DNA from 4 places in the Massilia litorea genome. Region 2 is predicted to be linked to each of the others. Evidence: predicted binding sites of a transcription regulator. Region 2 holds the regulator's gene; each other region holds the start of a gene.
What was found. Region 2 encodes LexA, which represses DNA repair genes until DNA is damaged. Its sites were predicted from a motif close to ACTGTATNNNNATACAGT; they were not measured.

Region 1 (7,784 bases), 140 kb from region 2:
CGATCGTCGGTCCCAGGGCGCCTGCCAGCAGGCCGAGGGCGCCGATCGATTCGTCGTTGAAGCCGCGCCGCAGCAGCGCGGCGCCGGCGGGATTCGGGGCGTTGGCGATCACGGTCAGGCCGCCGCCGGCCACCGCGCCTGCCACCAGCATGTACTTGGCCTGCTCGGACAGCCCGGCGATCAGCGAACCGAGATAGGTCAGTGCCGCATTGTCGGTGATTGCCGTCAAGCCGAGCGCACCGAAGAACAGGGCGGTCGGCGCCAGGCTCGAGACGATCGGCTGCAGCCACCATTGCTGCATGCCGCCCAGCACCACGAGACCGGCCAGGAAAAATCCGACCAGCAAGCCCTCCTTCAGGATCAGGGGATCCTGGTGGCGCTGATAAGCCTGGGTAAAGCCGAGGAACAATAAAAACAGGCCGAGGAACAGCACCGGATGGTGCGCCAGCAGCACCACCGCGGCGAGGAACAGCAGGTGGATCGCCGAGACCTTGACCGGCACCGGCGGCGCCTCGTCGAGGGCTGCGGGCGCCAGGTGCGCCCGCAGCAGCAGGGTGGCGACCGTGGCATTGATGAGCACGGCGAGGGCCGCGCGCCAGCCGAATTGCGCCAGCATGGTGGCGCTGTCCCAGCCCCAGGTCGAGGCCACCATCAGCACCGGCGGCGCGGCATAGGAGGTCAGGGTGCCGCCGATCGACACGTTGACGAACAGCACGCCCAGCGCCCCGTATTTCAGCGGTTCCGGAATGCCGGGGCGGAACACCTGGGGCGCGAGCATCAGGGCGGCCAGCGTCATCGCGGCCGGTTCCGTGATCAGGGAACCGGCCAGCGGGACCAGGGCCAGGCCCAGCCATGCAAGCGCGACTTCGGTGCGGACCGGCGCCAGCCGCGCGAGCGTGCGCAGCAGCGAGCGCATGGCGTCCAGGACCGGGCGCGACGCGGCGATCACCATGACCACGAACACGAACAGCGGCTCGGTGTACTGGCGCGATTCGGCGTAGTCGATGGCCGCGCCGGGACCGGAAATGAGGGCCATCGCCAGCACCAGGATGAAGGCCCAGAAACCGAACACGACCTCGACTTCGCCGAGCAGGTGGAACAGGCCTTCATGGCGCGGATGGCGGTCGGCCAGCATCTCGAAGCCCTTGGCGGCGAAGGTGTGGACAAGGGCGCAGGCGAAGAGGGTGGCGCCGACCAGCTGCATCGTGGTCATGCGCGCTGTCCCGGGTGGAATGCAATGGCGGTCATTGTCAGGCAAATAATGAATGAAGGCCCATTATTTCACCTTTTGATGCGGATTGGATGGCCTGCCGGGCGAGCTTGTCCGTTTGCGCCTACACAAGCACAAGGTTAAATCGGGTGTTTGCGAACTATACACATCTTGCCAAAACATGAATGACCGAGTACTGTATATCCATCCAGTGCTTTTGCATTACCCCCAATCATGCCTTCTTCACAAACTCTTGCCGCGCCAGAAGAATTGCACCCTTCACTGTGGCGTGCCTCGCAGCTGGCGCATGCCCATACCCGCTGTGTCGACACCGGCCATCCGGCCTTGTCGAAGCAGTTGCCGGGCGGCGGCTGGCCGACCGGCACCCTGATCGATTTGCTGCTGCAACAGCCCGGCATCGGCGAAATGCGCCTGCTGCGCCCGGCGCTGGCGGCGGCCGCATCGCGCCGCATCGTGCTCCTGCAGCCACCCCATCCGCCGCAGGCGCTGGCGCTGGCCGCGCTCGGCGTGCCGCCGTCCCAGCTGATCTGGCTGCGCGCGACGCGCGGGGCCGATGCGCTGTGGGCGGCCGAGCAGGTGCTGCGCAGCGGCAGTTGCGGGGCGCTGCTGTTCTGGACCAACCACGCGCGCGGCGAAAGCCTGCGCCGCCTGCATCTGGCGGCCCAGTGCGGAGAAACCCTGTTCTTCATGATGCGCCCGCTGGCGAGCGCCCAGGATTCCTCGCCGGCGCCGCTGCGCCTGTCCTTGCGGCCCGCCGCGGGCGGGCTCGACATCGGTTTCATCAAACGCCGGGGACCGCAGCGCGATGCGCCGCTGTTCCTGCCCCTCACTCCTTCCTTGCTCCAACGCCATGCGACTGTGGATCGGCCTGTACCTGCCCCGGTTACCGCTCGAGGTTTTCAGCCCGAACTGGTCAACTGACGCCGGCTGCGTCGTGCTCGAGCAGGAGCGGGTGCTGGCAGCCTCGCCCCTGGCGCGCGCCGCCGGCGTCCAGATCGGCATGCGCCGCGGCGGCGTGCTGATGCTCATGCCCGAGGCGCGCATCGTCGAGCGTTCCCCCGAGCGCGAGGCCGAGGCCCTGCACGCGGTGGCGATGGCGCTCTTGCAGTACACGCCGCAGGTGACGCAGGCCGAGGAATCGACGCTGTTGATCGACATCGGCGCCAGCCTGCGCCTGTTCGGCGGCATCCGCGCCTTGTGCCGGCGTGTGCGCGCCAGCCTGCGCGCGCTCGGCTTTTCAAGCTACCTCAGCTGCGCGCCCAGCGCGCGCGGCAGCTGGATGCTGGCCCGCCAGCGCGCCGGCCGGGTCCTCACCATCGCTTCCCTCACGCGCCGCCTCGACCGCCTGCCGAGCACGCTGCCGCCGCCGGCCCGGCCCTTTGCCAGCTGGTTCGAAGGCATCGGCTGCTTCGACATCGGCGCCATGCGGCGCCTGCCGCGGCCCGGCCTGCAGCGCCGTTGCGGCCGCGCGCTGCTCGACGTCCTCGACGCCGCCTACGGCATGGCGCCCGAGCTGTTCGAATGGATCGAAGCGCCGACCGTCTTCCACGCGAAGATCGAACTGTTCGATCGCATCGAGAACGCCGAGGAGTGCCTGCAAGGCGCCGAGCGCCTGGTGCAGCAACTGACCGGCTGGCTGTGCGCGCACCAGCTGGCCGTGGAGCGCATCGTGCTGCTGCTCGACCACGAGCGGGGCCGGGTGGCGCGTCCGCCCACCGCGGTCGAGATCGCGCTGGGCGAACCGACCTGGCGCGACGAGCACCTGGTGCGCCTGCTGCGCGAGCGCCTGGCGAAAACCGTATTGGAGGCCCCCGTCATCGGCCTCGCGCTCGATGCCGCCCAACTGCAGCCGATGGCGCCGCCGAGCGAGTCGCTGTTTCCCGAGCCCGGCGGCAGCGAGGAAGACCGGGTGCGCATGCTCGAATTGCTGGTGGCGCGCCTCGGGCCCGACAACGTTTTACAGGCGCTGCCCCAGGCCGACTACCGGCCGGAAATCGCCAACACCTGGGTGCCGGTGCAGCAGAAGGTGCGCGAATCGGTCCGTTCCGCGCAGATGCCGGCGGACGTGCAAAGCCTGCCGCGCCCGACCTGGATTTTAGCCAAGCCGATTGCGCTGCTGATGCGCAATCACCGGCCCTTCTATGGTTCGCCCTTGAAAATGGCGTCGGCGCCGGAACGGATCGAAGCGGGCTGGTGGAGCGAATCGCAGACGCGCGATTATTTCATTGCGGAGGGGCAGGACCATACGCTGTACTGGGTGTACCGGGAGCGCATCGTGGGGGCGGGCGAGGATGCGGATCCGAGGTGGTATCTGCATGGCTTGTTCGGGTGAGGGGAGCCTGGTCTGACAGGCTGGGCAGCAGTGAATCGGCGCAGAACCAGCGATGCACCAGTTCCACCTGCGCCGCAGCTTCCCGGCGCGGCTCAGCATGCGCCACCTCAGGATTGCGCCAGCTGGCTGAGCACGGCGGCCGATACCGGTAGCGCAAGCTACGCCTCGCTCATATAATGTGACGACTCCGATATCGTCCAATGAGCCATCCACGCCGTAACCGTCTCCTCAGCGCGATCGTCGCGCTTGTGAGCCTGCTGTTCATGCAGCTGGCTGTGGCCGCCTACGCCTGTCCGGACCTGATGCCGGCTCCGGGCGCGCCGATGCTGGACAGCGCCGGCCAGCCGATGGTGGACTGCCCGGAGATGGACCGGCAGAGTCCCACCCTGTGTCACGCGCACACGAACAAGCTGACGCCATCGCTCGATAAACCGGACGCACCTTCGGTGATGCCTTTCGTCGCCGCCGGGTTCGCGCTGCTGCTCATGTGGCCCGAGGAAAAGGTGGCGATGTCCAGTCCTCCCCGCGTTTTCCTGCATGCCTCCGGCACATCGCCGCCGATAGCGATACGCCACTGCTGTTTCCGCCTATAGTTTCCAGTTGCCTGGTCATCGTTTCCGCCGTGTTTGCGCACGGCGGTGCCGTTCTTCGCACTCTGGAGCTTTCACATGGATCTTCATGACCTCGCTGGGCAGCGCTTCTCGCGCCGCCTCGGCGTGATTCGCACGGCGCTTGCCTTCGCATTGCTGTCCGGCTTTTTCTCAGCCCAGGCACAAGCCGCCGTCGCGGGCTTGACCCTTGCACAGGCGCAGCAGCGTGCCCTTGACCGTTCGCGCTCGCTGCCCGCACGCGACGCGTCCATCGCGGCGACCCGCGAGCTGGCGGTCGCCGCCGGCCGCCTTTCCGACCCAGTGCTGCGCGCCGGGATCGATAATCTACCGATCAGCGGCGCCGAGCGCTACAACATCGGTACGGATTTCATGACCATGCGCCGGATCGGCGTGATGCAGGAACTGACCTCGTCCGACAAGCGACGGCTGCGCGCCTCCCAGCTCCACGGGACGGCGGACAAGGCATCGGCGGAAAAGGAAGCGGAGATTGCCCGCATCGAAAAGGACACGGCGCTGGCATGGCTTGACCTGTATTTCGCACGACAGGCGGCCGACCTCGTGGGGCAACAGGTCGCCCAGGCACAACTGGACCTCCAGGCGGCCCAGGCGGCATATCGCTCGGGCAAGGGTGGCCAGGGCGAATTGTTCGCCGCGCGCGGGCGCGTCGTTGCTGCGCAGGACAAGGTGAGCGAGTTCGATACGCGCGTCCGGGCAGCCCGGAGCATGTTGTCGCGGTGGGCCGGTCCCGATGCCGACGCCGCAACGGCGGACATGCCGAATCTCGACCAGCTCCGGCTCGATCCGGATGCCGTCGACAGCCAGCTTGCGCACCACCCGGAAATCGCGGCGCTCGACCGCGAAGCCGGCATCGCCCGTACCGAGGCACAGCTCGCGGAGGCAAACCGGCATCCCGATTGGTCGGTCGAAGTCGCGCTGCAACAGCGCGGACAGGGATATTCGAACATGGTATCCGTTGGCGTATCGGTACCGCTGCAGTGGGACAGGAAGAACCGCCAGGACCGCGAACTCGCAGCCAGGCTGTTGCGCGTCGACCAGGTAGGGGCCGAGCGTGAGGAGCGCCTGCGCGGCCATGCCGCGGAAATACGGGTCATGCTGGACGAGTGGCGCAGCGGCCGCGAACGCATCGCTCGCTACAGGCGCGAGCTCCTGCCCCTTGTCGCCGACCAGAGCGCGGCAGTGCTCGCCGCCTACCGCGGCGGCAAGGCCAGCCTGTCCGACGTGCTGGCGGCACGCCGCAACGAACTCGACGTCCGGCTCCAGGCCTTGCAGCTCGAAGCCGAGACGGCAAGGCGCTGGGCGCAGTTGAATTTCCTTTATCCGTCAAGCCGCAGCATGCCGGCAATGCCTAACCAGCCGGAGGCAAGGCCATGAACCGCCGCACCATTATGTCGATTGTTGGCGGCCTGGTTGCGCTTGCTGTGACCGGTGTAGGGGCATATCGTCTCGGTACCCAGGCAGGCGCCCATGGGCCGGCTGCGACAAGCGCGGGCCAAAGTGCGTCGTCCGCCGGGATGGACCAGCCGGGACGCAAGGTCCTGTACTGGCACGATCCGATGGTGCCCGGCCAGAAGTTCGACAAGCCCGGCAAATCGCCCTTCATGGACATGGACCTGGTCCCTGTCTATGCCGATCAAAACGGGCCTGCGGGCGGCGTCGAGATTGCCCCTGGTGTCCAGCAGAACCTCGGCATCCGCGTCGTCGAAGTCCGCAAGGGTTCCCTGACGAATTCGCTCAGCGTCGTGGGAAATGTCGCGTTCAACGAGCGCGATCTCGTCGTCCTGCAAGCCCGCAGCAGCGGCTACGTGGAAAAGCTCCTGGTGCGCGCGCCGCTCGAGCCGGTTCGCAAGGGGCAGGCGCTGCTCCAGCTGTTCGTGCCGGACTGGGTCGCCGCACAGGAGGAATACCTGGCCATCAAGCGCATGCCGGCCGGTCCGGATACCGCGGGACTGCTCGACGCGGCGCTGCAGCGCATGCGCTTGGCGGGCATGACCGACGCGCAGGTGCGGCAGGTGAGCGTGCAATCGCAGACCAGCCCGCGCATCACGGTGACCGCGCCGGTCGCCGGCGTCGTCACCGAACTGGCTGCCCGCGAAGGGATGGCGGTCACCATGGGAACGCCCTTAATCCGGATCAATGGACTGGAAACGGTCTGGGTCAATGCCGAGGTGCCCGAGAGCGCGGCGGCGCAGGTCCGGCCCGGAATGGCGGTACGGGCCACGAGCCCGGCCTTCCCCGGAACGGAGTTCAGCGGCAAGGTGGAGGCGGTGCTGCCCGAAGTGGCCGCATCCACGCGCACGCTGAAGGCACGGATAGCGCTTGCCAACCCCGGCGGAAAACTGGTGCCGGGCATGTTCGCGACGATACGCATGACGCCCGCGCAAAGCCGTGAAACCCTGCTGGTTCCGTCGGAAGCGGTGATCCAGACGGGCGCCCGAACCGTCGTCATCGTCGCGGCCGGCGAAGGACGATTCTCTGCGGTGGAGATCGTCGCGGGGGCGGAGGCCGACGGGCAGACCGAAGTCATCGAAGGGCTCGGTGCAGGCCAGAAGGTCGTGGCGTCTGGCCAGTTCCTGATCGATTCCGAGGCGAGCCTGCGCGGCAGCTTGCAACGCCTCGGCGCAGCAGCCGCGAAGGGATCGGCGCCTGCCGGCCCGACGAAAGCCGCGACCCACCGGGCGACCGGGAAAATCGAACAGATCGCCGGCGATATGGTGACGATCTCCCATGGCCCGGTTCCCAGCCTGAAGTGGGGGGCGATGACGATGGGTTTCGCGCCGCCCGCAAGCGGCATGCCGAAGGACCTCAAGATCGGCGACACGGTGCAGTTCGAGTTCCAGGCCGCGGACGATGGCGTGTTCAAGCTCGTCTCGATGTCGCGCATTGCAGGCACGGGAGGCGGTCAATGATCGCGCGTCTGATCCGCTGGTCGATCGCGAACCGCTTCCTCGTGTTGCTGGCGACACTGGGCCTGGTGGCATGGGGCGTCTGGTCGGCGCAGCGCACGCCGGTCGACGCGCTGCCCGACCTGTCGGACGTGCAGGTGATCATCCGTACGACCTATCCGGGCCAGGCCCCGCAGCTCGTCGAGAACCAGGTCACCTATCCGCTGACCACCACCATGCTGTCGGTGCCGGGCGCGCGCAGTGTCCGCGGCTATTCGTTTTTCGGCGACTCCTTCGTCTACGTGCTGTTCGAAGACGGCACCGATCCCTACTGGGCGCGCTCCCGGGTGCTGGAATACCTGAACCAGATCGGTTCGCGGCTGCCGGCACAGGCCAGGCCGGTGCTCGGACCGGATGCCACCGGCATCGGATGGGTCTACGAATATGCGCTGGTCGACCGCAGCGGCAGGCACGACCTGTCGCAGCTGCGCGCGCTGCAGGACTGGTTCCTGAAATACGAATTGAAGACGGTACCGAACGTCTCCGAAGTCGCGAGCATCGGCGGCATGGTGCGCCAGTACCAGATCCAGCTCGACCCCGACAAGCTGCGCGCCTATGGCGTCACGCACGCCCGGGTCATCGACGCGGTGCAGAAGGCGAACCAGGAATCGGGCGGCTCCGTCCTGGAACTGGGGGAGGCCGAATAC
Region 2 (7,784 bases):
CAGGGCAAGGAACCGGGCTTCCGCTACGGTCGCCAGGGCAACCCGACGGTGTCCGCGCTGGAAGACAAGATCACGAAGATGGAAGACGGGGTGTCGTCGCTGTGCTTCGGCACAGGCATGGCGGCCATCGGCGCGCTGTTCCAGGCGCTGCTGCGCGAAGGCGACCACATCGTCTCATCGAGCTTCCTGTTCGGGAACACCAACAGCCTGTGGCAGACGGTGGCGGGGCAGGGCGTCGAGGTCGATTTCGTCGACGCGACCGATGTGGCCAATGTCGAGGCGGTTCTGAAGGAAAATACGCGCTTGGTGTTCGTCGAGACCATCGCGAATCCGCGTACCCAGGTGGCGGACCTGGCCCGTATCGGCGAACTGTGCCGTGCGCGCGGCATCCTGTACGTGGTCGACAACACCATGACCACGCCGTATTTGTTCCGCCCGAAAGCGGTGGGGGCGGGGCTGGTCGTCAATTCGCTGACCAAGTCGATCGCCGGCCATGGCATCGCGCTCGGCGGCGCGCTGACCGACACCGGCCTGTTCGACTGGAGCGCCTTCCCGAATATCGCCGCCAACTTCCGCAAGCAGCCGCCCGCGGCCCAGGGCATGGCCCAGCTGCGCGCGAAGGCCCTGCGCGATTTCGGCGCCGCCCTCGGGCCGGAAGCGGCGCACCACATCGCGGTCGGCGCGGAAACGCTGGCCTTGCGCATGGAGCGCACCTGCGCGAATGCGCTGGCGCTGGCGCAGATGCTCGAAGCCGATGAACGGGTCTCGGCCGTCCACTATCCGGGCCTGCCCTCGCATCCGCAACACGGCCTCAGCACCGAGCTGTTCCGCGCCGCCGGATCGCTGCTCAGCTTCGAGCTGCGCGCGGATATCGATCCTTTCGATTACCTGAACCGCCTGAACCTGGCGATCCCCGCAAGCAACCTCGGCGACACGCGCACGCTGGTGATTCCGGTCGCGCACACGATTTTCTTCGAGATGGGTGCCGAGCGCCGTGCCAGCATGGGCATTGCCGAGTCGCTGATCCGGGTATCGGTGGGCATCGAGGATGCCGACGATTTGCTGGAGGATTTCCGCGTCGCACTGGACGTATGATGTAAAAATGCAACGCATGTGCACGCAGAATGCGTTGCCTTTAAAACATTACGGTTTTATGATCGGCCTACAATATTTCCGACAGGACGATTCCATGCGCCGTTATGTACTCTCCTTACTTTTCGTGTGCCTTAGTGCAAGCGCAGACGATCTCGCTGACGCGAATCGCCTGCTGGCAGCCAAGGATTATGCGAAGGCCCTGCCGCTGTTTACCAAGGCCGCGCGCGCCGGTAATTCCGAAGCCCAATTCCGCCTTGGCGAGATGTACTGGTATGGCGACGGTACGGCGCAAGATCTGAACGCTGCCCGCGAATGGATCGGCAAAGCCGCGGCGGCAGGCGTCCCCGACGCAAAGGAATCGCTGGCTATCCTCGAACGGCGCAAGACCCGCGAGAAGGAAATCGCTTACTGGATGAGCGAATATCGTGGTGAAGAGCTACGCTCGGGAAAATTCGCCTGCCCAGCGCCGGCGATTCCCGTCCTGTCGAAGACCAATGAGGAGATCGAGGCCACCCGCGCAGCTGTTGCAACATGGCAGACCTGCTACAACGGCTTCGTCAGTAACTTCAATTCCGCGATGCCACCGGGCAAAGTGATCCCGCAAGACGTCCTCGACATGATGAGCCCCGCGGAGTTCGAGCGCGTGCGTGCCCATATCGAGCCGACCTACCGCAAGATCATCCTCGATGCCCAAACACAAGCCGACGCGACGTTAGCCCAGCGCGACGCCTGGGAGAAGTCGACCCAGGCATTCGTGAAAGAGGAGAACCTGCGGCGCAAGCGTCAGCTGGAACTGGACACGATTCGGAACGTGCGCGACAACGAGATGCGTTTGCATGGAAGCACGAACACGCGCATCACGACCGGCAAGTGATCCTTTGAGTGGCGGCCCTTCTCGCAGTATGATGGGCCCTGCTCATTTCGTTACCGCCATGAAAAAACTTCTGTACGCTGCCTTCCTGTTTGTCAGCCTTCCCGCTGCTGCCGCCAACGATCTCGCTTCCGCCAACACGCTGTTCGAGCAGAAGCGCTATACGGAAGCCCTGACCTTGTACACCAGGCTGGCAAATGCCGGCAATGCCGATGCACAGCAACACCTGGGCCAGATGTACTGGTACGGCGAAGCCGGCGTCGTGGATGAGGCCAAGGCCCAGGCATGGTTCCGTAAAGCCGCTGCGAAAGGCAATGCGGTGGCGGCCAGCTCGCTCGTCGTCATGCAACAGCGCACGGAACGGCGGGCCGACATCGATTATTGGTTAAGCGGCTACGACGGTAGCGACTTGAAAACCGGGAAATATGCTTGTCCCGCACCGCGCATTCCCGCGATATCGAAGCAGAGCGACGAGATCGATCGCGTATCGGCAGCCATTGCAAGCTGGCAGAGCTGCTACAACGGTTTCGTGGAAAACCTGAATGCAGCCTCGCCGCTGGTAAAGCGCATTCCGGCAGACATCGTGAAGCTGATGAATGCCGCCGAGACGGAGCGCGCTCAAACCCATCTTACCCAGGTGCAGGAGAACCTGTCGGAAGAGGCGAAAGTCGCGGCCAAGCTGGTGCTGGCCGATGTCGCAGCCTGGCGTAGCGCGACAGGGGCCTATGTGAAGGAGCACAACGCCATCATCGAGGGCGGTCCTTCGGCCGAGCGCGCGCGCGACATCGAGGCGCGAAAGCACAACTATAGCCAGGCCAACAAATAACGCCGACGTTAAAAAAGCCGCGCCAGCGGCTTTTTTCATACCCAGCCGCGCTTAATGCCAGCTGCGCATCAATCCCACCGCCAGGCCCTCGAGCGCGAAATCGTCGCCCGGCTCCACGCGGATGACCTTGAAGTCCGGATTTTCCGGCAGCAGTTCGATGGTCTCGCCGGTCTTGCGGTAGCGCTTGACGGTGACGTCTTCGCCGATGCGGGCCACGACGATCTGGCCGTTCTTGGCGCTGTCGATCTTTTTGACGGCGAGGAAGTCGCCATCCATGATGCCGGCGTCGCGCATCGACCAGCCGCGCACCTTCAGCAGGAAATCGGGGCGCGCGCCGAACATGGCGGGGTCGACGTTGTAGGTGGCTTCGACGTGTTCCTGTGCCAGGATCGGCGAGCCCGCGGCGACGCGGCCGACCAGCGGCAGCGACATCAGCAGGGCGGCTGGTACGGTCGGCAGCGGATCGGGCAGGGAAGCGCCGATCAGGCGAATGCCGCGCGAGGTGCCCGAGACGATCTCGATCGCGCCTTTGCGGGCCAGGGCCTGCAGGTGTTCTTCAGCGGCGTTGGCCGATTTGAAGCCCAATTCTTTCGCGATCTCGGCACGGGTCGGCGGGAAGCCGGTGTTGTCGATCGCTTCCTTGATCAGTTCAAGGATCTGTTGTTGCCTTGCAGTGAGCTTGAGCATGGATCTGCCACAGGTTAATGATTCAGACTGTATTTTTGTACAGTATTTCGGCGAATGCAAGGGAAATCCTCATTTTTTAACATTTCCTGTCGAGCAAGGTGTCGCGCCGGGGCGACGCCGGCGGGAGATTGCGCCTTCATGCCATCCGCGTTATAATTGCCGGCTTTCCCTTCCCACACTCGTCTTGACGCCGAGGTGGGCATTTGTTTAAACGTCCTCAAGGAGTGTTGCATGCGTCATTATGAAATCGTTTTTATCGTCCACCCGGACCAAAGCGAGCAAGTCCCGGCGATGATCGAGCGTTACAAGGCCAGCGTCACCGCACGCGGCGGTAACATCCATCGCGTCGAAGACTGGGGCCGTCGTCAGATGGCTTACCAGATCCAGAAGCTGCCGAAGGCACACTACATCTGCATGAACATCGAGTGCGACAACGAGACCCTGGTCGAGCTGGAAACCGCATTCAAGTTCAATGATGCCGTGCTGCGTCACCTGACCGTGAAGATGAAGAAAGCTGAAACCGCTCCATCGCCAATGATGAAGTCGGTCCAGCGCGAAGACGCAGCCAAGAGCCACCGCGCAGAAGCCCCAGCGGCCGCTGCAGCCCCGGCCCCAGCTGCTGCCTAAATTTTTCTTGCCAGGAATCGTGAACTCGCAGTGAACCAGTTACAAGTCGTCGCGACGATTGCTGAACGCGACGTACTGCGCTATACCCCCGCCGGCGTGCCGGTCGTCTCGGCAATCCTGATGCACAGTTCGCAGCAGGTCGAGGCAGGGGTGGACAGGCTGGTCGAGTTCGAAATTGCCGCGTTCGCCGCGGGAGAAATTTCGGGCCGCTTCGCCAGCGCAGAACTGGGCGCCGCACACCAGTTTACGGGATTTTTGGCCAGGAAGAATCGCAACAGTAAAGCCCTGGTGTTTCACATCATTGATTTTAGTGCCGCCGCTTAAGACTAGCGGCCACCTTTTAGATACAGGAGCCTCAAATGGCATTCGGTAAAAAGTTCGACAAAAACAAGGCCAAAGAAAAACTCAAGCGCAAACAGCAGAACCCGCTGTTCAAGCGCAAGAAGTTCTGCCGCTTCACCGCTGCAAACGTGGAACAGGTCGATTACAAAGACGTCGACACCCTGAAGGACTTCGTCCAGGAAAACGGCAAGATCATGCCTGCACGTCTGACCGGCACCAAGGCGCACTACCAGCGCCAGGTCGACACCGCGATCAAGCGCGCACGCTACCTCGCGCTGCTGCCGTACACCGACCTGCACCACGGTTAATCCCGTCGTACAGATCAGAATATCCTGGAGAAAAATATGCAAGTTATCCTTTTGGAAAAAGTTGTTAACGTCGGCAACCTGGGCGACGTGGTCAAGGTCAAGGACGGTTACGCACGTAACTTCCTGATCCCGCAAAAGATGGCCCGCCGCGCCACCGAATCGGCCAAGGCCGAGTTCGAAGCCAAGCGCGCCGAGCTGGAAAAAGCTGCTGCTGAAAAGCTGAACGCTTCGCAAGCCCAAGGCGAAAAGCTGAACGGCATGACCATCAGCATCGCCCAGAAAGCCGGCGTCGACGGTCGTCTGTTCGGTTCGGTCACCAACTTCGACATCGCCGAAGCCCTGAGCAAGCAAGGTTTCGCAGTCGAAAAGGCGCAAGTGCGCCTGCCGACCGGCCCGCTGAAGACCACCGGCGAGCACCCGGTTGCCGTCGCGCTGCACACCGACGTCGTCGTGGAAATCACGATCGCTGTCGTGGGCGAAGCTGCCTAAGCACAGCACGCAGCACGCTGTTGTTTAAAAGAAAAAGCCGGGCTTGCCCGGCTTTTTTATTGCCAGATTCTCCCCAATTATTTCAGCGGTATGACGGAGGAGGTATAATGCCCGCCATGAATACCCCCGCAGATCCGCAGATCGAATCGCTGCGCATTCCCCCGCATTCCATCGAAGCAGAGCAGTCCGTCATCGGCGGCCTGCTGCGCGACAATGCGGCCTGGGACCGCATTGCCGACTTCATGCACGCGGACGACTTTTACCGCTATGACCACCGCATCATCTTCGAACAGATGGTGCGCCTGATTAACAGCGGCAAGCCGGCCGACGTGATCACCGTCTACGAGGCCATGGTCTCGCTCGGCAAGGCCGAGGACGTGGGCGGCCTGCAATACCTGAATGCGATGGCGCAGAACACGCCCTCCGCCGCCAACATCCGCCGCTACGCCGAGATCGTGCGCGACCGCGGCATCCTGCGCAAACTGATCACGGTCGCCGACGAAATTTCCGGCAATGCGTTCAATCCGCAAGGCAAGGAAGTCAAGCAGATGCTTGACGAGGCCGAATCGAAGATTTTCGCCATTGCCGAGTCCGGCGCCCGTGGCGCCCAGGGCTGGAATCCGATCCAGCCGCTGCTGACTCAGGTGGTCGAGCGCATCGACGAACTGTATTCGCGCGAAAACCAGGGCGAGATCACCGGCGTGCCGACCGGCTTCATCGACCTCGACCGCATGACCTCGGGCCTGCAGCCGGGCGACCTCGTCATCGTGGCCGGCCGTCCGTCGATGGGCAAGACCGCCTTCTCCGTGAACATCGGCGAGAACGTCGCCATCGAAGCGGGCCTGCCGGTGGCCGTGTTCTCGATGGAGATGGGCGGCGCCCAGCTGGCCATGCGTATGCTCGGTTCGGTCGGCCAGCTCGACCAGCACCGCCTGCGTACCGGCCGCCTGAACGACGAGGATTGGCCGCGCCTGACGCACGCCATCCAGAAGATGAACGACGCCCAGCTGTATATCGACGAGACGCCGGCGCTGAATCCGATCGAAATGCGCGCACGCGCGCGCCGCCTTGCCCGTCAGTGTGGCAAGCTCGGCCTGATCATTGTCGACTACCTGCAGCTGATGCAGGGCAGCCAGCCGGGCGACAACCGGGCGGCCGAGATCTCGGAGATCTCGCGTTCCCTGAAGGGCCTGGCGAAAGAACTGCATTGTCCCGTCATCGCGCTGTCGCAGCTGAACCGCTCGCTGGAACAGCGCCCCAACAAGCGTCCCGTGATGTCCGACTTGCGCGAATCGGGCGCAATCGAGCAGGATGCGGACGTGATCATTTTCCTGTATCGCGACGAGGTCTACAATCCCGACTCGCCCGATAAAGGTACCGCCGAGATCATCATCGGCAAGCAGCGTAACGGTCCGATCGGCGCGATCCGCCTGACCTGGATCGGCCAGTACACCAAGTTTGGTAACTACAGCGGTAACCTCGCCGTCTACCAGGGCGATTAAGCCGATATTGCGTTGCCGGCGCGTGCGAATAGGCCCGCGGCGGTTCCTCGCAGTCCCAAGAGTTTTTACACGGAGAACCTTTAATGTTTGGACGCCTCATGCCCACCGAGGGCAAGTTTTTTGATTTGTTTAACCAGCACGCTGCGCTGTGCGTGAAGGGTGCGCACGAGATGGTCGGCCTGATGGCCAACTTCGACGACCTGGAAAACCGCACGCATGCCGTCGAGAGCATCGAAAAGCAGGCGGACAAAGTTACCTACGCCACCGTCGACCTGCTGCACAAGACCTTCATCACCCCGATCGACCGCGACGACATCCACAAGCTCATCACGCGCATGGATGACATCCTCGACATGATGGAAGACGCGGCCCAGACCGTCTCCCTGTACGACCTGCACGCCGTCACCCCGGAAGCGAAGCGCCTGGCCGAGCTGTGCCTGGCCTGCTGCGAGAAGGTCCAGCAAGCCGTCGGCCTGCTGCACGACATGGGCAATGCCCAGAAGATCGTCGCCATCTGCGAAGAGATCGACCGTCTCGAATCGGACGCCGACCACGTGATGCGCGCCGCCATGAGCAAACTGTTCCGCGACGAGCCGGACGTGCGCAACCTGATCAAGATGAAGGCGATCTACGAGATCCTCGAGACCGTCACCGACCGCTGCGAAGACGTGGCGAACATCATCGAAGGCATCATCGTCGAAAACGCGTAACGCGCTCGTACAAGAAGAATAACTATGAATTCTCTTCACATCAGCATTTACGTGCTGGGTTTGCTGGTGCTGCTCGCACTGGTTTTCGACTTCATGAACGGTTTCCACGATTCGGCAAACGCGATCGCGACCGTCGTGTCGACCGGCGTGCTGAAACCGCAGTCGGCCGTGGCGATGGCAGCCTTCTTCAACTTCGTGGCGATTTTCGTCGTCAACATGAAGGTGGCGCAAACCATCGGCAAGGGCATCATCGACCCCAGCATCGTCGACCATTACGTGATCTTCGGCGCACTCGTCGGGGCCATCGTCTGGAACGTCATCACCTGG
Region 3 (7,784 bases), 950 kb from region 2:
CTCAGGTAAATCAGGAGAATGAAGAACAGGGTCCAGAACACCGAAATCCTGGTTTCGTCCACCGAGGGCGTGGTGTACGAGCGCATCAGGATGTGGGGCAGGGCGGCGGTGCCGAACATCAGGCAGAACACGAGCGCCAGGAAATTGTTGCGGTGCGCATTCGATTCCGCTTCGGTGGCGCCGGGGAAGGGCATGGCATGCGGCTGCGGCGGCTGGGCGCGCGCAAGCAGGCGCGTGCGCTGTTCGCGCCACAGGGGCTCGGCGTCTTCCGCCGTCTTCGGGTAGGCGGCGAGGGCGCGCTCGGCGCTGCGCACGTCGGCCAGGGATAGATTGCGCAGGCGCGCCGCGTCGAGCCTGCGCTGCGCCTCCACCTTGCCCTGTTCCCAGGAACCGGGTAATGCCGCCAGGCGTGCGGCGTAGGCGTCGGCCTGCTGCTGGAAGTGCGCCCTAACTTCGCGCTCGCGTGGGTCGGCCGCAAGCTGGGCTTCGCGCTGGGCCAGCTTCGGCAGCACCGAGCCGTAGGCCACTTGCGGCAAGGGATTGTCGGCGTGCTTCGCTGACAGCCACATGGTCGGGATCAGGAAGGCGACCAGGATGATGATGTACTGGGCCACCTGCGTCCAGGTAATGCCGCGCATGCCGCCGAGAAAAGAGCAGACCAGGATGCTGGCCAGGCCGAGGAAAATCCCGACCGAGAAATCGACGCCGGTGAAGCGCGAGGCGATCAGGCCGACGGCATAGATCTGCGCGACCACGTACACGAAGGAGACGATGATGGTGGCACCGACGGCGAGCGCGCGCACCGGCCCGCCGCGCCCGCCCGCGCCGCCGCCGTAGCGCACGGCGAGAAAGTCGGGGATCGTGTACTGGGCGAACTTGCGCAGATAGGGCGCGATCAGCAGCGCGACCAGGCAATAGCCGCCGGTCCAGCCCATGATGTAGGCGAGGGCGTCGAAGCCGGACAGATACAGGCCGCCCGCCAGGCTGATGAAGCTTGCCGCCGAGATCCAGTCGGCCGCGGTGGCCATGCCGTTGAACAGGGCCGGCACGCGGCGTCCGGCAACATAGTATTCGGTCACGTTCGAGGTGCGGCTGATGACGCCGATGGTGGCGTACAGCACGATCGTGGCGAACATGAACAGGTGGCCGATCCAGAGCCGCGGCATGCCCTCGTTTTCCAGCACCGTCAGGGCCAGCAGGAAGCCGGCGAAGCAGACGCAGAACCAGGCGTAGTAGCCGGACAGGCGCCGGAAGTAGCGCTTCTGGCCGCTCATCCGCCGACCCCGGCGCCGCCCTGCATGGCGCGCGCAAGATCGCGGTCGAAGCGGCGCATGCGCCAGGCGTAGACGCCGATGATCGCCAGGCACACCAGCGATGCCCCTTGCGCCGCCATGTAGAAGGAGAGCGGCCAGCCGAACAGGGTGACGCGTGCCAGTTCGCGCGCAAAATACACGGTACAAAAACCGGTCGCCAGCCATAGCGCCATCAGGACGAAGGTCAAGCGGCGCGTGCGGCGCCAGTGGGCGGCGCGCGCGGCCAATAAACGGCGCTGGCGCTGCAGCTCAGGCTCGGACGAAGGCGCAGTCGAGGGCAAGGGTTCAGGCGGCATCGAAGTCGTCGTGGACAGGTGGTGGGAAGGTCAGGCGGAACAGGCTGCCTGGAAATTTGGCGGAGTGGCTGCGCGGATTATTGAAAATGTCGACCTCGGCGCCGTGCTGGCCGGCGATCTCGCGCACGATGGCCAGCCCCAGGCCGCTGCCGCTCGCGCTCGAGCCGAGGATGCGATAAAAACGCTCGAACACGTGGGCGCGCTCGTGCGGGGCGATGCCCGGCCCGGTGTCTTCGACTTCGAGCAGCGCCCGTTCGCCGTCGCGCCGCACCTGCACCGTGACGCTGCCGCCGGCAGGGGTGTAGCGCAGGGCGTTGTCGATCAGGTTCGACAGCAGTTCGCGCAGCATCAGGGCGTTGCCGGCGATGACCACGTCCTCGTCCTGCGCTTCGTAGCCGAGGTCGATGCGGTGCGCGAACGAGGCTTGCACCCAATCCTGCACCACGTCGCGCGCGAGGCCCGCCAGATTGATTTCATCGAAGGCGAGGCCGGCATGCGGCTGGTTTTCGGCGCGCGCCAGGGCGAGCAACTGGTTCACCAGGCGCGTCGCCGACTCCGAACTTTTCGCCAGCTGTTCCAGCGAACGGTGGATCTCGTCCGGATCGAGCTGGCGCAAGGCGAGCTCGGACTGCATGCGCATGCCGGCCAGCGGCGTCTTCATCTGGTGCGCGGCGTCGGCAATGAAACGTTTCTGCATGTCGATGGTCTGCGACAGCCGCCCCAGCATGTCGTTGAGCGAGCCGACGAGGGGAGAAATTTCCTCGGGCACCTGGCGCGAATCGATGGGAGACAAATCGTCGGACGGACGCGCGCGGATGCGCTCCTGGAGTGCCGCCAGCGGAGACAGGCCGCGCGAGAGGGCGAACCAGACCAGGGCCAGGATGATCGGCAGAATGATGAACTGGGGCAGGATCACGCCCTTGATGATCTCGTTGGCGAGCAGGGCGCGCTTGTCCAGCGTTTCCGCCACCTGCACCAGGGCTTTACGGGGGAAAACGGGCGAGCTGCTGTCGGGCGGGGCGAGCGGGTCGAGGTTGATGTACAGGTAAGCCACGCGCAGCGGCGTGCCGTGCAGCGTGGCGCTCCGGAAGTGCACCGCGCCATCCTTGTCGCCATCGCCGTCGTTATCGTGACTGCGCGGGCGCGGCAGTTCGGCGTCGCCGTCGACGTGGCGTCCGGCGGCGTCGCTCACCTGGAAATACACGCTGTCGATGTCGTCGGCGCGCAGGATGTCGCGTGCGCTGCCCGGCAAACGGGTATTGATGACGCCGTTTTCTTCGCGCACCTGCTGGGCCAGCACCGTCACCCGGTCTTCGAGCGCATGATCGAAGGGTTGGTTCGCGATCGATTTCGCGACCAGGTAAGTGATCACTATGCTCATCGGCCACAGCAGCAGCAGGGGCGCCAGCATCCAGTCGAGGATCTCGCCGAACAGCGAATGCTGGATGTTTTCTTCGGGCTCGGGATTCGGCGGGACGTACAAAGGCTCGGGCAGCCCCGCATCGGGCTCGATCAGGCCGGCATCACGTTCGTTCACTTCGAATCGAGGGCGTGCTCGGCACCGGCACGGGCTGCGTCCGAATATTTTTCGAGGCAATAGCCCAGGCCGCGCACGGTGGCGATGCGCACGCCGCCGACCTCGATCTTCTTGCGCAGCCGGTGCACATAGACCTCGATCGCATTGTTCGACACCTCTTCGCCCCATTCGCACAGGTGGTCGACCAGCTGCTCCTTCGAGACCAGGCGCCCGGTACGCGCCAGCAGGATTTCGAGCAGGCCCAGTTCGCGCGCGGAGAGGTCGAGCATCTGCTCGTTGATATACGCGCTGCGCCCGACCTGGTCGTAGACCAGCGGGCCGTGGCGGATCACGGTCGGGCCGCCGCCGGCGCCGCGCCGGGTGAGCGCACGGACCCGCGCCTCCAGCTCCGACAAGGCGAAGGGCTTGGCCATGTAGTCGTCGGCGCCCAGATCGAGCCCCTCGACGCGCTGCTCGACCGAGTCGGCGGCCGTCAGGATCAGCACCGGCAGCAGGGAAGAGCGCGCGCGTAGCCGGCGCAGCACCTCCAGGCCCGACATTTTCGGGAGCCCGAGGTCGAGGATCAGCAGGTCGAATTCCTGGGTCGAGAGGGCGGTGTCGGCATCCTGGCCGTTGCGCACGTCGTCGATCGCATAACCGGACTGGCGCAGTGAGCGCGTCAGCCCGTCAGCGAGTACGCTATCATCTTCGGCAAGCAAAATTCGCATAAGATTACCCTGTTATCGATTAGACCTTCCGGCTGAGCTTGCGAAAAAATCCTCCATGGCAGTGTTGCATCGTCTCACCGTACTCACGTACTGTCTTCGACGATGCGCCTGGCCCTGGAGTTTTTTTCACAACCCCATTGTGTTTGATATCGCGCAACAATGCGAGCCTTCTGCAACGTTCGAGTAAAATCCTGCTTGCCAAAACCACTGGATTTTTATACAGTAGTGGCTATTGAAAAGCGTGAGGGTACCCACACCTTGGTACCTCCAAGACTGAGAGAAAATTATGGACGACAAAAAAGTAGTACACAACGCCTCCGAAAAAGGCAAGGCGCTGGCCGCCGCCCTCGCGCAAATCGAAAAGCAGTTCGGCAAGGGTTCGGTCATGCGCATGGACGCGAATACGCCGGTCGAGGAAGTGCAGACCGTCTCCACCGGCTCGCTGGGCCTGGACATCGCGCTGGGCGTCGGCGGCTTGCCGCGCGGCCGTATCGTGGAAATCTACGGTCCGGAATCGTCGGGTAAAACCACGCTGACCCTGCAGACCATCGCGCAGATGCAAAAGCTGGGTGGTACCTGCGCCTTCATCGACGCCGAGCACGCGCTCGACGTGGGTTACGCGCAGAAGCTGGGCATCAAGCTCGACGAGCTGCTGATCTCGCAGCCGGACACCGGCGAACAGGCCCTCGAAATCACCGACGCACTCGTGCGCTCGGGTTCGGTCGACCTGGTCGTCATCGACTCGGTGGCGGCACTGACCCCGCGCGCCGAGATCGAAGGCGATATGGGCGATTCGCTGCCGGGCCTGCAAGCCCGTCTGATGTCGCAGGCACTGCGCAAGCTGACCGCGTCGATCAACCGTACGAACACCCTGGTCATCTTCATTAACCAGATCCGTATGAAGATCGGCGTGATGTTCGGCAGCCCGGAAACCACGACCGGCGGTAACGCGCTGAAGTTCTACGCCTCCGTGCGCCTGGACATCCGCCGTACCGGTTCGATCAAGTCGGGTGACGAGGTGATCGGTAACGAAACCAAGGTCAAGGTCGTCAAGAACAAGATCGCGCCACCATTCCGCGAAGCGCACTTCGACATCCTGTATGGAGAAGGCACTTCCCGCGAAGGCGAAATCCTCGATCTGGGCGCCGACAACAAGATCGTGGAGAAGTCCGGTTCCTGGTACAGCTATAACGGCGAACGTATCGGCCAGGGCAAGGACAACGCCCGTCAGTTCTTGAAAGACCGCCCGGCACTGGCGCGCGAAATCGAGAACAAGGTACGTGCGGCCCTCGGTGTGCGCGAACTGCCGCCGCCTGTCGGTGGCGACGCCGAAGACAAGGCGCCGAAGTTGAAGGCCGTGTCGGAGTAATCGGTCGGGGCCGCAGCTGTGGCCCCATCCGATCTGCTGTATCGCCATGCGCCAACCAGTACTGAGTCTGAAAGCCCGAGCCCTGCGCTTCCTCTCCATGAGGGAGCACAGCCGGCTCGAGCTCAAGCGCAAACTGGCGCGCCATGCGGAGGAGGGCGACGACATCGACGCCCTCCTCGATTTTCTGGAAAAGAACAACTGGCTGTCGCAGGAGCGTTTTGCTGAATCCTTGATTCATCGAAAGGCTTCCCGCTTCGGCAACAGCCGTGTGATGGCCGAGCTGCAAAGCCATGGCGTCAACGGAGAAGCGCTGGCCGAACTGAAGTCCGGCCTGGCCGAGAGCGAAACCGCGCGTGCGGTCGAGGTCTGGCAACGCAAGTTCGGCACCGTCGCGCAAGACGCGGCCGAGCGCAGCAAGCAGATGCGGTTTTTAATGGCGCGCGGTTTTTCGAGCGGCGCCGTGCGCACCGCCCTGAAAGGGGCGCCCGAGGACGACGAGTTTTAAGTAGCGCCGGCATCGCCTCGTTGCGACTGTCCCGCAGTCTTGTCTGCACCCCAAATCGGCTCGATCCATTCCCAGGCGCCAGCGTGGAGCGCCATCCGGCGATATGCGCCCGCATATTCCTCAACCCCGGATGACGCTGCACGCTGGTTTTTGCTTGCCCTAAAAGTTGTCATCATGAAAACGATACTCGTTCTCGCCCCACTGTTCGTATTGGCATCGTGCAGCCGTCAGCCCGTCGAGCCGACCGGGATCTATCGGCTCAGTACGCAGGAAAAAATGGTCGTGCTCGAGGTGCGCGCCAGTGGCGACTATATTCTCCAGATCGACCGCTCCGGCAGCATGACCGATGAAATCCGCGGGCGCTGGCAAGACGAGCGCGGCGCGGAGGTTGACGTCACCTTCCACGGCATAGTCTGGCACGGGAACACACCCGAGGCCGCCGCCGGTTTCTGGGCGGTCGCCTTCGAGCGGGATGGCGGCATTTGCCTCGACGGCAAAGAACTGCTGTGCTTCACGAAGGATGCCGCGGCCTGAGCCGGCAAATCCATTGTCGGGCAGCCAACGCCAAACATTGGCAAGCTTGCCACCTTTCCCAGCTGCCTACCCTTGACGGGTCGTCAAGGCGTCATGTTGCAGTGCAACCCGCTCCCATCCTGTGCTAAACTTTCACGGTTTAAGCAGCGCCGCATGAGCGGTTGTTGCCGCAGAAGCTGCGGTAACGTGCATCAGCACACCGGCTGCCCCACTGATTGCCGATCAACCGGCACGTTTGTTTTCTATGCCTCTGTCACCTCCCGCCCCGCGCTCCCTGCGGCATACACGCGCCATCACGGTCGAAGCGTACGCGCGCGACGATGGCCTGTGGGATCTTGACGCGCGTATCCGCGACATCAAGGCGCAAGACATCGTCCTCGCTTCCGGCAAGCGCCCAGCCGGCACGGCCGTGCACGACCTGAGCCTGCGCATCACCATCAACCGCGACCTCGAGATCGTCGATGCCGAAGCCGCATCCGACTCGGTGCCGTATCCCGGTTACTGCGACGTCATCGGCCCCGCTTACAAGAAGCTGGTCGGGCTGTCGCTCGTTAAACATTTCCGGTTGCACCTGAAAGACCGCCTCTCGGGCGTGCTCGGCTGCACCCACCTGACCGAACTGGCGCAGGTTTTGCCCACCGCGGCAATCCAGGCCTTCGCCGATGACGAGTTCGAGACACGCAACGCCGCCAAGGATGGCGAGGCTGCGCGTCCGTACGAAATCGACCGCTGCCACGCGCTGCGCGCCGACGGCCCCGCTGTGGCAAAGTATTACCCGCGCTGGGTAATCAAGGCCGTACAGGGTTGAGACCGATGTCGAAGTACTTCAATAAACCATCTAAATCAGTAACAGAAGAAGGGAAGCCAGCATGAAAATCCATGAGTATCAGGGCAAAGAAATCCTCCGAAAGTTCGGAGTGACGGTTCCGCGCGGCATTCCGTGCATGTCGGTCGAAGAGGCCGTCAAGGCAGCTGAAGAGCTGGGCGGCCCGGTCTGGGTCGTCAAGGCCCAGATCCATGCTGGCGGCCGTGGTAAAGGCGGCGGCGTGAAGGTTGCCAAGTCGCTCGAGCAGGTCAAGGAATACGCAGAACAGATCATGGGCATGCAGCTCGTGACCCACCAGACCGGCCCTGAAGGCCAGAAGGTGCGCCGCCTGCTGATCGAAGAAGGCGCCGACATCAAGAAGGAACTGTACGTGTCGATGGTCACCGACCGCGTGACCCAGAAGGTCGTGCTGATGGCCTCGTCGGAAGGCGGCATGGACATCGAAGAAGTCGCGCACAGCAATCCTGAAAAAATCCACTCGATCGCGATCGACCCGGCCGTCGGCCTGACCGACGCCGAAGCCGACGAGATCTCGACCAAGATCGGCATTCCTGCCGAATCGCTGGCCGAAGCACGCCAGAACCTGAAGGGCCTGTACCAGGCTTACTGGGACACCGATTCGTCGCTGGCCGAAATCAACCCGCTGATCCTGACCGGCGACGGTAAAGTCATCGCCCTGGACGCGAAGTTCAACTTC
Region 4 (7,784 bases), 1.6 Mb from region 2:
TCAGCGCCCTGTTCAACCTGCACCAGCGCACCACGAGCGGCAGCGCGCGCCTGTTCCGTGCCAACCTGATCCGCAAGGGCACGAACGACATCGCCGACGGCCTCGATCTCGACCGCATCGTCACGAACGCGCAGAACTTCCAGAATCTGACCACCCGCGGCGCCAACGCCCGCCTGTCCTGGGACCTGGGCGACTATAAACTGTATTCGGTCACCGGCTACGAGACCATTGGCGACTACAACAGCCGCGGCGACATCGACGGCGGCACCCCGGCCGGTCCCGGCTTCATCCCTTTCCAGGTCGAGACCGCCAGCAAGATCGAGGACCTGAAGCAGTACAGCCAGGAAGTGCGCCTCGAATCCGAATACGCCGGCCCCCTGAACTGGCAGGCAGGCGTGTACTGGTTCGACGAATCGGCTACCGGCGGCAGCGACAATTTCAGCAGCACGACCGGCGCGCGCACCTCGCGCCTGTTCAGCCGCCAGGACAATACGGCCTGGGCCGTGTTCGGTTCGGCCACTTATAAAGTCTCGAGCGTGTTCGATGTCCGTGGCGGCCTGCGCTACACGAAGGACAAGAAGGATTTCAATACGGTCGTCAACGAAAACGTGGTGCAGATCGGCGACACCGGCGTGAACACCAGTAAGGCGAAGGTCAGCTGGGACCTGTCCGGTACCTACAAGCTGACCCCGTCCGTAAACGTGTATGGCCGCGTCGCCACCGGCTTCCGCGCGCCGAGTATCGCGGCGGCCTCGGCCTCGGTGCCGATCACGGTGGCCGATGCCGAGACCATCACCTCGGTCGAAGCCGGCGTGAAGGCCGACCTGTTCGACCGCCGCGGCCGGGTCGCCTTCTCGGTCTACGACTACACGGTCAAGGACCAGCAGCTGACCGTCGTGGGCGGTAACTCGAACGTCAACCGCCTGATCAACGCGGATAAAACCAAGGGCCGCGGTGTCGAGCTCGACGTCGAGGCGGCGATCAGCCCGTCGCTGCGCGTGACCGGCAGCACCAGCTACAACTACACGCAAATCCGCGACGCCAGCCTGTCGGTGAACCGCTGCGGTTCCTGCACCATCCTGGATCCGATCAACGCCGCCAACCGCGTCGTCATCAACGGCAACATGCTGCCGCAGGCGCCGCGCTGGATCGTCAACGCCACCGCGCGCTGGAGCGCGCCGGTCGCCGACGGCGAGGTGTTCGTGTTTACCGACTGGTCGTATCGCAGCAAGATCAATTTCTTCCTGTACGAAGCGGCCGAGTTCACCGGCAAGCCGCTGACCGAAGGCGGCCTGCGCCTGGGTTACACCTGGGCAAATGGCAAGTATGAAGCGGCCGTGTTCGGCCGTAACATCCTCGACCAGCGCCGCATCACGGGCGCCATCGACTTCAACAACCTGACGGGCTTCACCAATGAGCCGCGTACCTGGGGCGTTCAATTCAAGGGTAACTTTTAATTACAAGAAGCTGACAAAACGCAGCTGACGGTTAAAAAACCTGTGGTGTCCGTAAATGGCCGCGCTCTGCGCGGCCTTTTTTATGCCTGTTTCATAAGCAGATGTCTTGCCTTATATACCAAGTAATGATTGTTGCGACGATGATAATGAAAGCCTGCCGTATGTTATTTGGCGTACATACAAAACCTTCAAATAAACGATGTTTTTGTTAAATCAACATGCGAAAGTGTTGCGAAAGCGCTGCACACGATTCGAAATTCCCCACACGCATGATTACTCCGCAGTACATTTTCCGAGCCGCCACTCGAGGGCACATCGGCGACCAGCCGGTGAACATAAACCAAGGCAATCACGCCTTGACGGAAAACTACACATCGAAGGGCTCAACATGAAGTCGACGCAATCGATTTACCCGAGTTTGTTGAAAGTCGCTGTAGCTGTCTCCATCGCCACCGCCTCGCTGGGCTTCGGCTCCGCCATCGCCGCAGGCAGCGCGCCTGAAGCCCAGGCCGCGGGCACCACGCAATATATCCTCCACACCGACCGCCTGATCGTCAAATACAAGGATGCCAACGTCGGCAGCGCCAAGGCCACCGTGCCGACGGCCATGACGGCGGCACGCCAGGCGATTGCCGACCGCGCCGGCCAGCAGTTCGGCATGCGCCTCCAGGCCCTGCACCATATCGCCACCGGCGCCCAGGTGCTGAAGATCGACCGCAAGGTGTCGCTGCAGGAAGCGTCGGCGCTGGCGAAGGAACTGATGGCACGCGACAGCTCGATCGAATACGCTGAGCCCGACCGCATCATGACCAAGATGGCCACGGCCAACGACCCGTATTACGCGCAGCAGTGGGATTACACCGACGCGACCGGCGGCCTGCGCCTGCCCGGCGCCTGGGACCTCTCGACCGGTACCGGCGTGAACGTTGCCGTGATCGACACCGGCTACCGTCCACACGCCGACCTTTCCGGCCAGTTCGTCGGCGGCTACGACTTCATTTCCGACACCGCGGTGGCCAACGACGGCAACGGCCGCGACGCCGACCCGTCCGACCCGGGCGACTGGATCGCCGCCAACGAGTGCTACGCCGGCAATACCGCACAGAACTCGAGCTGGCACGGCACCCACGTGTCCGGCACCATCGCCGCCAAGACCAATAACAGCCTGGGCATCGCCGGCGTCGCCTACAACGCCAAGATCGTGCCCGTGCGCGTGCTCGGCAAGTGCGGCGGCTACACCTCGGACATCGCCGACGCGATCATCTGGGCCTCGGGTGGTACCGTGACCGGCGTGCCGGCCAACGCCAACGTGGCCAAGGTCATCAACATGTCGCTCGGCGGCGGCGGCGCTTGCGATACCACGACCCAGAACGCGATCAACAGTGCCCGTTCGCGCGGCACCGTCGTCGTCGTCGCGGCCGGCAACGAAAACCAGAACGCCAGCAACTCGAATCCGGCCAACTGCACCGGCGTCATCGCCGTGGCGGCAACCGGCAAGACGGGCGCGAAGGCATCGTATTCGAACTACGGTACCGTGGTCGACGTGGCGGCACCAGGCGGCGACGGTGCCAACAGCATCCTGTCGACGCTCAACAGCGGCACCACGACCCCGGGTTCCGACAACTACGTCGGCTACCAGGGTACCTCGATGGCGACCCCGCACGTTGCCGGCGTGGCTGCACTGATGCTGTCGAAGAACCCTGCGCTGACGCCGGACGACATTGAAGCCAAGCTCAAGAGCACCGCACGCGCTTTCCCGGGCACCTGCTCGCAGTGCGGCACCGGTATCGTCGACGCGGCAGCCGCCGTCGCCGCCGCCAGCGGCGCGACCGCGCCGACGATCTCGGAAACCGAGTCGAACAACACGATCTCGACCGCGAACGCGATCTCGACCAGCGGCACCACCGTCAACGGCACCATGAGCGCCTCGACCGACAGCGACTACTTCGTCATCCAGCTGCCGCCCGGTAAGACGCTGACCGCCACGATGACCCCGGGCCTGTCGACCGCCGACTACGACGTGTACAGCTACAACAGTGCAGGTACGCAGCTGACCGCCAGCGAAAACGGCGCCGGCGCGACCGATACCGCTTCGGTGGTGAATAACGGCAGCACCACCGCGCCAGTCTATGTGCGCGTGAAGTACTACAGCGGCGGCACCGGTTCGACCAACGGCAAGTACACGCTGAAGGCGACCTGGTAATTTCCCTGCTTGCGTAACAAAGCCCAAAGACGCGCGGCTTGCCGCGCGTCTTTTTTTGCCTGAAGCGCCCTCCCTGCGCCCCTTGCAACAAAATCCAATTGACGAGATACTGTACGGAATTACAGTAGTCGGCCCCGGCCGCCGCCAGAGTGAACGTCCCCGCACGTAAAATCATCCATTGCGATTGCGACTGTTTTTATGCCTCGGTCGAGATGCGCGACGATCCGTCCCTGCGCGGGCGTCCGCTCGCCGTGGGTGGCCGGCCCGACCAGCGCGGCGTCGTCGCGACCTGCAATTACGAGGCGCGCCGCTTCGGCATCCATTCGGCGATGGCGACCGCCCAGGCCATGAAACTGTGCCCGGAATTATTGGTCATTCCGCCGGCGATGGAGAAATACCGGATCGCCTCGCGCCAGATCATGGAGATCTACAGCGACTACACGGACCTGGTCGAACCGCTCTCGCTCGACGAAGCCTACCTGGACGTTTCGAATTCCCCGCACTGCAAGGGCAGCGCCACCCTGATCGCGCAGGAAATCCGCAAACGGATTTTCGAGACCGTCGGCATCACCGCCTCGGCCGGCGTGGCGCCGAACAAATTCGTCGCGAAAATCGCCAGCGACTGGAACAAGCCGGACGGCCTGTTCCTGGTGCGGCCGGAAGAAGTGGATGCCTTCGTCTCGGCGCTGCCGGTGAAAAAACTGCACGGTGTCGGTAAAGTGACGGCCGCCAAGCTGAATAAACTGGGTGCGCAGACCTGCCTTGATTTGCGCGGCTGGACAATGCAGGAGCTGCAACACCACTTCGGCAGTTTTGGTGCGCGCCTGCATGACCTGTGCCGGGGCATCGACAACCGCGAAGTCAGCCCGGAGCGCGAACGCAAATCGGTCAGCACCGAGGAAACGTATACCAACGACGTCCCCGACCTGCCGGCCTGCCTGGCGCTGCTGCCCGAGTTATATGAACACCTGCTGGGCCGGATAAAACGTGCCGGTGCCGAAAAATTCATCAATAAGCTGTTCATTAAAATCAAATTTTCCGATTTCCAGCAGACCACCGTCGAGTGCGTCGCCTATGCACCGCACCTGCCCACCTTCGCGCGCCTGATGGAGACCGGCTGGCTGCGTGCCAGCCGCCCCGTACGCCTGCTGGGCGTGGGCGTGCGCCTGGGCGACAGCGAACATGTCGAGCAGCTGAGCCTGTTTGACGAACACGCAACACATTAAAACGTTGTTGTTGCCACGTGAAAATGTGGCGACATCAGCGTGTAGAATGTCGTTCCCCTGAAATACTGAGACAACAGAAAGCAACTATGTGGTTCAAGAATCTTCAGATTTACCGCCTGCCCGCACCATGGGCCTTCACGCCTGAACAGATGGAGGAGGCGCTCGCGCCACTGGCCTTCACGCCGGCGAACAGCAATGAACTGCTGCGCCAGGGCTGGGATGCGCCGCGTCCGAACGGCGGCCTGGTTCACGTCGTCAACAAGCAGATGCTGATGATGCTCGGCACCGAAAAGAAGCTGCTGCCGAGCTCGGTGATCAACCAGGTCGCCAAGGCGAAAGCGGCCGAGCTGGAAGAGCAGCAGGGCTTCCCGCCAGGCAAGAAGGCGATGAAAGAACTGAAGGAACGCGTGGCCGACGAACTGCTGCCGCGCGCATTCACGATCCGCAGCAATACCTGGACCTGGATCGACCCGGTCAACGGCTGGCTGGTTGTCGATGCCGCCAGCCCGGCCAAGGCCGATGACGTGGTCAAGCTGCTGCTGAAAGGCGTCGACCGCATGCCGCTCGAGTCGCTGCGCGTGCAGCGTTCGCCGGTGGCCGTGATGACCGGCTGGCTGGAAGCCGACGAGGCGCCATATAACTTCACGATCGACCAGGACACGGAACTGCGTGCCACCGGAGAGAGCCGCGCGGCTGTCCGTTACGTGAAACACTCGCTCGATCCGGACGACATCCGCCGCCACATCGCCGCAGGTAAACAGTGCACGCGCCTGGCCATGACCTGGAACAGCCGCGTCAGCTTCGTGCTGACCGAATCGCTGGCGATCAAGGGCATCAAACCGCTGGACGTCATCAACGAAGGCGGCGCCGTCACCAACAGCGACGACGAGCGTTTCGATAACGACATGATGCTGATGACCGGCGAGCTGGCGAAGATGCTGGCCGACGTGGTGGAAGCCTTGGGCGGCGAAGCCAAGGCCTGAGCGCTTGTAGGGTGGGCACCCCGTGCCCACCGGGAAGCGTGCGCCATGTTGACAAGGATCGCGGCCAATAATGATCATCAGTCCGCGTGGGCACGGCGTGCCCACCCTACAACTTCACGTAAAAACGGACCCGCGCGGGTCCGTTTTGCTTGGTACTTATTTCGCGCTGGCCACCTCCTCACTGGTTGCCGGCTCCTCGCTCCTGCCGTCGGTGTAGGTCGCGCCCTGGCGGTTCTCGTGCGGCATCGGCTTGCCTGGCAGCGGCGGCAGCGCCTTCGCCTTCTCGAGGTCGATGCCGGCGATCTGCGCCACGCGGCGCCCGTAATCCTCGTCGCAATGCCACAGGTGCCATACCATGCGCAGCTGTACGACTTCAGGGCATTGTTTCAGGTCGCCGCCGACATTGTTGACGAGTTCCTCGCGCTCCCAGTCGGCGAAACTGCGGTAGCGGTCGCCCGCCTGTTTGTAGTCGCTGCGCGTATTCGTCGTCTGGTAGCGGCCGAGGTGGCCTTCGACATACTGGTGATAATCGCGCTGCGGCTGCGGCGCCTCCTGCGTGCCGCCCAGCAGGCTCGGCTCGTAGTTGATGTGTTTGTTTTCTCCGCTGTCGTCGACCACATACGTCATCTGGCCGTCGCGCTGGTTGGTGCGGGGGCGGGCACGTTCCTGCGGCGCATTGATCGGCAGTTGCAGGTAATTCGGGCCGACGCGGTAGCGCTGGGTGTCGGAATAAGAGAGGGTGCGGCCCTGCAGCATCTTGTCGTCCGAAAAATCGACGCCGTCGACCAGCACGCCGGTGCCGAAGGCCGATTGCTCGGTTTCGGCGAACACGTTGTCTGGATTGCGGTCAAGCACCATGCGGCCCACCGGCAGCAGCGGAAACTGGTCTTCCGGCCAGCGTTTGGTGTCGTCCAGCGGGTCGAAGTCGAGTTCGGGATGCTCGCCGTCGGCCATGATCTGCACGCAGAATTCCCATTCCGGATAATCGCCGCGCTCGATTGCGTTATACAGGTCGCGCGTGGCGTGGCTGGTGTCGTGCGCCTGGATCTCGGCCGCCTGGGCGGCGGTCAGGTTGCGCACGCCCTGGCGCGGCTGCCAGTGGAATTTCACCAGATGGGCCACGCCCTGGTCGTTGATGAGTTTATAGGTGTTGACGCCCGAGCCTTCCATCTCGCGGTAGTTCGCCGGGATGCCCCACGGACTTTTTACCCAGGTCACCATGTGCAGCGCTTCGGGAGAATTGGCGACGAAATCATAGAAGCGCCACGGCTCCTGCTGGTTGGTGACCGGATCGGGTTTAAAGGCGTGGATCATGTCCGGGAATTTAATGGCATCGCGAATGAAGAACACCTTTAAATTGTTGCCGACCAGGTCCCAGTTGCCCTCGACGGTTTTCAGTTTGACGGCAAAGCCACGCGGATCGCGTGCGGTTTCCGGTGAGTCCTTGCCGCCGATAACGGTCGAGAAACGGACGAACACGGGCGTTTGCACCCCGGTCTCGTTCAGTACCCGCGCACGTGTGTATTTGCTGGCCGGTTCGCCGCCGATGGTGCCATAGGCTTCGAAGAAGCCGTGGGCACCGGTGCCGCGCGCATGGACCACGCGCTCGGGAATGCGCTCGCGATCAAAATGGGTGATCTTCTCGATGAACTGGTAGTTCTCGAGCGTGGCCGGACCGCGCTCGCCGACGGAGCGCAGCGACTGGTTATCGCGCACGGGGTGGCCCTGGCGCGTAGTCAGGATGGGACGGTCTGACATGGAAACTCTCCTCTCGGTTTCAGGGAGAGAAAAGTATAAAAACTTTACCGACAGGGCAGCGCTCTGCTGCCCTGTGGAATTTTTATTTGATGCTTTTGAGTATTGCTGCTGTTTACAGCGGTTCGAACACGCCGGCGGCGCGGTTCTTGGTCACGTT

Region 1: a site for LexA is predicted at 1,406-1,423, ahead of imuA (translesion DNA synthesis-associated protein ImuA). Genes of this name have one in related genera too.
Region 3: a site for LexA is predicted at 4,060-4,077, ahead of recA (recombinase RecA). Genes of this name have one in related genera too.
Region 4: a site for LexA is predicted at 3,769-3,786, ahead of dinB (DNA polymerase IV). Genes of this name have one in related genera too.

Annotation. Positions count from the first base shown of each region.
Region 1 covers NZ_CP062941.1:2,614,631-2,622,414, forward strand. The annotation lists gene LPB04_RS11675 (putative Na+/H+ antiporter) at 1-1,213, opposite strand, end outside; gene imuA (translesion DNA synthesis-associated protein ImuA) at 1,445-2,152, shown strand; gene LPB04_RS11685 (Y-family DNA polymerase) at 2,082-3,563, shown strand; gene LPB04_RS11690 (hypothetical protein) at 3,764-4,156, shown strand; gene LPB04_RS11695 (TolC family protein) at 4,232-5,566, shown strand; gene LPB04_RS11700 (efflux RND transporter periplasmic adaptor subunit) at 5,563-7,101, shown strand; gene LPB04_RS11705 (efflux RND transporter permease subunit) at 7,098-7,784, shown strand, end outside.
Region 2 covers NZ_CP062941.1:2,758,463-2,766,246, forward strand. The annotation lists gene LPB04_RS12280 (cystathionine gamma-synthase family protein) at 1-1,095, shown strand, start outside; gene LPB04_RS12285 (tetratricopeptide repeat protein) at 1,103-1,969, shown strand; gene LPB04_RS12290 (SEL1-like repeat protein) at 1,998-2,792, shown strand; gene lexA (transcriptional repressor LexA) at 2,844-3,479, opposite strand; gene rpsF (30S ribosomal protein S6) at 3,711-4,106, shown strand; gene priB (primosomal replication protein N) at 4,137-4,430, shown strand; gene rpsR (30S ribosomal protein S18) at 4,466-4,756, shown strand; gene rplI (50S ribosomal protein L9) at 4,793-5,245, shown strand; gene LPB04_RS12320 (replicative DNA helicase) at 5,362-6,747, shown strand; gene LPB04_RS12325 (DUF47 domain-containing protein) at 6,831-7,457, shown strand; gene LPB04_RS12330 (inorganic phosphate transporter) at 7,482-7,784, shown strand, end outside.
Region 3 covers NZ_CP062941.1:1,810,230-1,818,013, forward strand. The annotation lists gene LPB04_RS08045 (sodium:solute symporter family protein) at 1-1,274, opposite strand, end outside; gene LPB04_RS08050 (DUF4212 domain-containing protein) at 1,271-1,609, opposite strand; gene LPB04_RS08055 (sensor histidine kinase) at 1,599-3,146, opposite strand; gene LPB04_RS08060 (response regulator transcription factor) at 3,143-3,853, opposite strand; gene recA (recombinase RecA) at 4,140-5,222, shown strand; gene recX (recombination regulator RecX) at 5,269-5,727, shown strand; gene LPB04_RS08075 (hypothetical protein) at 5,902-6,261, shown strand; gene LPB04_RS08080 (DUF2889 domain-containing protein) at 6,506-7,069, shown strand; gene sucC (ADP-forming succinate--CoA ligase subunit beta) at 7,131-7,784, shown strand, end outside.
Region 4 covers NZ_CP062941.1:1,132,697-1,140,480, reverse strand. The annotation lists gene LPB04_RS05030 (TonB-dependent receptor) at 1-1,457, shown strand, start outside; gene LPB04_RS05025 (S8 family peptidase) at 1,846-3,660, shown strand; gene dinB (DNA polymerase IV) at 3,810-4,886, shown strand; gene LPB04_RS05015 (recombination-associated protein RdgC) at 4,973-5,869, shown strand; gene LPB04_RS05010 (catalase) at 6,026-7,627, opposite strand; gene LPB04_RS05005 (asparaginase domain-containing protein) at 7,740-7,784, opposite strand, start outside.